Regions from separate parts of the Colwellia sp. BRX8-7 genome, predicted to be linked through region 2. Evidence: riboswitches for the same ligand, from Rfam matches in the RefSeq annotation. Region 2 holds a riboswitch; the other holds the start of a gene.
What was found. Region 2 has a riboswitch for cyclic di-GMP ahead of H4J57_RS13485 (GGDEF domain-containing protein). Riboswitches for the same ligand answer to the same signal wherever they lie in the genome.
Positions count from the first base shown of each region.

Region 1: another riboswitch for cyclic di-GMP. It lies ahead of H4J57_RS17835 (DUF3718 domain-containing protein); the one in region 2 lies ahead of H4J57_RS13485 (GGDEF domain-containing protein).

Region 1 covers NZ_JACGVP010000024.1:19,641-22,125, reverse strand. The annotation lists gene H4J57_RS17840 (patatin-like phospholipase family protein) at 1-380, opposite strand, end outside; gene H4J57_RS17835 (DUF3718 domain-containing protein) at 579-938, opposite strand; cyclic di-GMP riboswitch class I at 1,002-1,101, opposite strand; gene H4J57_RS17830 (3-oxoacid CoA-transferase subunit B) at 1,351-2,007, opposite strand; gene H4J57_RS17825 (CoA transferase subunit A) at 2,028-2,485, opposite strand, start outside.
Region 2 covers NZ_JACGVP010000013.1:27,537-30,021, forward strand. The annotation lists gene H4J57_RS13480 (hypothetical protein) at 1-889, opposite strand, end outside; cyclic di-GMP riboswitch class I at 1,049-1,131, shown strand; gene H4J57_RS13485 (GGDEF domain-containing protein) at 1,362-2,363, shown strand.

The DNA of each region.
Region 1 (2,485 bases), on a different contig from region 2:
TCACGAAGTGGCGCGTTGTTTAGTAAACTACGCGCACTTTTATTGGCATAATCTGCTTGGAAACTTGCCAGTATACCTTTCGCCAAATGTGAAAAAACCCGAATACCATCACTATGGTATATTCGACTGGTATTAATATTCTTCCAAACCCATTCTAATTTTTTTACCCCCAAATGAAAGCATGAAGAATAACAGGCTAGCGCTGTGGTATTTATAGCACCAGCAGAGGTGCCACATATAATGGGAAAGGGGATGCCATGATTTCTAGGGACAAATTTTGATATCGCAGAAAGCACACCTACTTGATAAGCCGCTCGAGCGCCACCGCCAGTAAGTACTAAAGCATTCTTACTGTCTTTATAACTTCTTTTATTCAACATGTATATCGCAGTCTTCTTCGTATAACTTAAGTGTAATCAGTTTTTTAACCTGGTGCTAGCTTAACGAGTCAAAAAATAGATTGAAATGACTAAGGCAAAAAAAAGCCTGCAGAAGCAGGCTTTTTAAAATGACATAGAATTATTATCTAGTAAAACAGTACACTTGATTGAACAAATAACATCTACTAAAAAATAAGTTTAGCTGCTAACGCGTTCGTTAGCTGCGTCTATCAATGGTTGCGATCCGGTTTGCAAAATAGCTAAGTTTTCAGAAACAACTTTCTTTGGTAACTTTGAAATCATCAAAGAACCTGTTTTAACTGAACCATTAGACGATGCAAACGCCAACAGATTCTGTCCATTACACTCAATACCATGAAAGATAGTGCGAATTTTTAATCTATTCGTTTTTAAGAACGAACGCATGCGTTTCTTGTCGTCTGCAGCTACATACTGGCAAACGCTTTGAGCGATGTCAGCAGCTTGTGCTTTCGGCGCCGATACAACAGACGTTAATGTTAAAATAGTGATGGTAGAAGCTAGTAATAATTTTTTCATTTTAGTAACCTTGTAATTAATTTAGTTAGTAAAGGAAAAAACCACGGGATGTACCTTGTATAACGAGGTGACTCCGCTGTCATAGAATTTATATATAAAACATAAATCCCTTAGACCGGTGGTTTTGCGTAACACGATTTCACGTGTTTTGCCTTTTCTTTGTCTCTTTTAGTATTGCGAATTGAGCCTATAAATGCAAGAAAAATGTGTAATACGCTAGTGACATGCGTAAAGAAATTTAATAAAAAAAACACTTTTATCAATTTTTTTTCAAATAGAACATGTGCTTAATCGAATGGTTGACTATCAAAACCGTTAAGTGAACTTTAATGTAATGTTAAAATATAGGGTAAAAAAAAAGAGCTGAAGCTCTTTTTTTATTTAATCGTATGATTAATATGCCGCTAGGTTATTAAAATTTCATTTCAGGGACATGCTCAGGAACAATTAATTCACCTTCAGTGAGTTTTATTATTTCCTCAATACTGACCCCTGGCGCTCGCTCTAATAAATGAAACTTGCCATCTTTAATTTCGATAAAGGCTAAATCAGTTAATACTCTTTTAATACAACCCTTACCTGTTAACGGTAAAGTGCAGTTAGATAAAAGTTTTGAAACACCATGTTTAGAAGCGTGAGTCATAGTAACAATAATATTGTCAGCACCCGCAACTAAATCCATAGCACCGCCCATACCTTTAATCAGCTTGCCTGGGATCATATATGAAGCAATGTTACCGTTTACATCGACCTCAAAGGCACCTAGTACGGTTAAGTCGACATGTCCGCCACGTATCATTGCGAATGACTCGGCACTATCAAAGATAGAGGCACCTTTTGCCATCGTGACCGTTTGTTTACCGGCATTAATTAAATCTGCATCAATTTCGTCTTCGGTGGGAAACTGTCCCATGCCAAGTAAACCATTTTCAGATTGAAGCATTACTTCTATTCCCGCAGGAATATAGTTAGCAACTAACGTTGGAATACCTATACCTAAGTTAACGTAATAACCGTCTTGTAATTCTTGTGCTACACGTTGTGCTAGCTGTTCTCTTGTTAAAGCCATTGTTTAGTCTCCGGAATTATTTATGACTGAGCAGTACGAACAGTTCGTTGTTCAATGCGTTTTTCAAATGTACCTAAAATCAATCGATTAACATAGATACCTGGTGTATGGATTTGGTCTGGGTCTAGCTCGCCAGGTTCAACTATCTCTTCAACTTCAACGACGGTAATTTTGCCTGCCGTTGCTGCCATAGGATTAAAGTTACGTGCTGTTTTTCTAAAAACTAAATTACCGTAACGGTCGGCTTTCCAGGCTTTAACAATGGCAAAGTCACCTTTAATTGCGGGCTCAAGGATATACATTCTACCGTCTATTTCACGCTCTTCTTTACCTTCTGCTACCGGTGTTCCATAACCTGTTGCCGTAAAAAAAGCGGGTATACCAGCACCACCAGCTCGCATTTTTTCAGCTAAAGTGCCTTGTGGTGTGAGTTCTACTTCTAATTCACCATTCATCATTTGACGTTCAAATTCAGCGT
Region 2 (2,485 bases):
ATGTAGCACTGGCTGATAATAGCCAATTATGTGAGTCACTAAATTCTCCCTGCTTTAATAACACCTCTGCCAATCCTAATTCAGCATAGGCAGCACTAATTGGAGCATTTTTATTTTTGCCGTGTTTTTGTGCTTCCCAAAAAGCATTGTAAGCATCATCAAATAAATTTAACTGAAAATAAGCACGGCCTAAGTGTAAATAAGTTTGGTCAATATTAGCCAGTTTGTCTAAATCAAATTTTAACGTTAATAGCTTATTTTGCATGGTTAGCGATGTTTGATAATCGCCTAAATAATAATATGCCGTTGCTAAAATTTCTAAAAGACAAAGGTGATCCTCATACTGAGGATTTACCGAAATCAGCACCTTAACTTGATTAAGATCATTCATCGATAAATCGTTTTTATTTTGCAACGCATAGGTAACAGCTCGATAACTCAAAGCAATTAAACGATATTTTAGCACTTGTGGAGAATCTGCCATTAAAATGACATTGGTTGCTATATTTTGAGTTTGCTCATACTTCTCCTGTAAAAAATAGCCATCTGCAACTTTCAGTAATAAATTAAACTTTATGGCTGGTTCGAGTCCTTGCAGAGAAATTCCATCTTGCGCAAAATGAAATGCTTCGCTATTTTCACCTTTATTATTGGCAACATCAGCAAGAAGGATGAAGGTTTTCCCACGAATTTGGACGGTATAATTTTCTTGAGACCCCAAAATTTTTTTTGAAAGTGTAATGATCTCTTCGTAGGGAAGGTTTTCAGCGTCTTGTAAAAAATAGCGTTCAACATCTTTAATGTTTTGCTCAACGTTTAAAGCATCATTGGCAAAACAAAATAAAGGGGCTATAAAAAAACAAAGGATCAACAACAGTTTACAGGGCATTATTAACTAAAATCCTTTATCTAATGATCAGTAGAGTGATCAGCCATAACCTATAAATTTATCTATTACTTATAGGCTTTCGTTACGGTTCAACAAATTATTCATAATAAAGGTTTACAAGCATAGTTCAACGCTTATAATGAATTTAGAGTTTCTAAAACTCGAAAAGGGCAAATCTAGTGAAAGCTAGAGACGCAAAGTTACCGGTCTAAGGGGAAACCTAGGATAGCGGAACTGCCAAGTATAGATATAGTGGGGGCTTGTCTTTATTTTGAACAGTTTGCTTTCGGTATACTTTGCGGTCCTTCCCTTCTTTTTAATTATTTTCTGTCATATATTACCTTCATTTAAAATACTATATAACTAAATATATGTTTTTTATAGACAAAAAATATATGTGGTACTTTACTTGTTTATACTAGAAAATGGTCTATTGATATTGTTAATTGGGTGTAAAAATTGAGATGGAACAATGAAGTATCATGATTCCATAAAACAAGCTGAACTAAAAATGAGCATGGCCGTAAAACAATTACAGCGATGGTTTTTACCTGTCAGCCCAATTAATTATTCAGTTAGCTACGAATATATTAATAAAAAAAACATTCTTCTTAATACTGCCATTGAAAATAAACTTGCCACGGGTAAAAAGCTTGATGATTTTTTCATTGAAGAAAACTATCGTCAATTCATTTTAGGCCAAAGTAAATTCAGAGATGAACTCATTGACGACCTTGATGACGTTGTCACCCATGTTGAAAAAAACAGCCAAAAATCATCGCAGAGTATTAATAAACTTATTACCACGCTAGACAGCAATATTTCTGATCTACAATCTGCCGATAAAGAAAAAATAGTCGTTGCGGTAAATAGTATTCGCCAGGCATCTAAAGCCTTTAAACTACACCAACAAAAATTTGCTGAACATATTTCTTTTACCCGTAAAAAGACCCAGGCGTTAAAAGTTGAATTAAAAGAAGTACGTGAAGAAATTTACATGGATCCACTTACCGGTCTTTATAATCGTAAAGCTATGTCTAAGCATTTAGATTTATGGCTAACAGAAGATCCAAGTCGGCAAGTTGCCGCAATTGTCGTCTGTGTTGATCAAATTTCAGAAGTTAATCTGCAATTCGGTCATTTAATAAGTGATGTTCTCTTATCAAAAATAGCCAGTAAAGTGAGTAGTTATGTTGATGGCAGCGGTCTACCAATACGTTCAGGTGGCGATGAATTTTTAATTCTGTTACCTGATATTGACAAAGAAAGTGCTCGAGAAATTGCCAGTAAAATAACACATGGCGTTGAAAAGCTTCGCTTTGTTAGTAGTAAGTCTGGTATTAGATTACCTCAAATGACATTGTCTACTGGTGTAGACACCTTTAATATTGCTGAAAATGCCAGCAGTATCTTAAAAAAATCACGTCTGTTACTACCCGATTTATACAAAAAAAATAATACATTAAGTTCTTAATCGCTCAACAAGATTCTTTTTGCTTGATGACATTTTTCTCTCGCTGATATTTTCATTTCAATAAATAATATCAGTGATAGTATGCCCAACTTTACTCAATATAATCGGTAATAATCTTAATA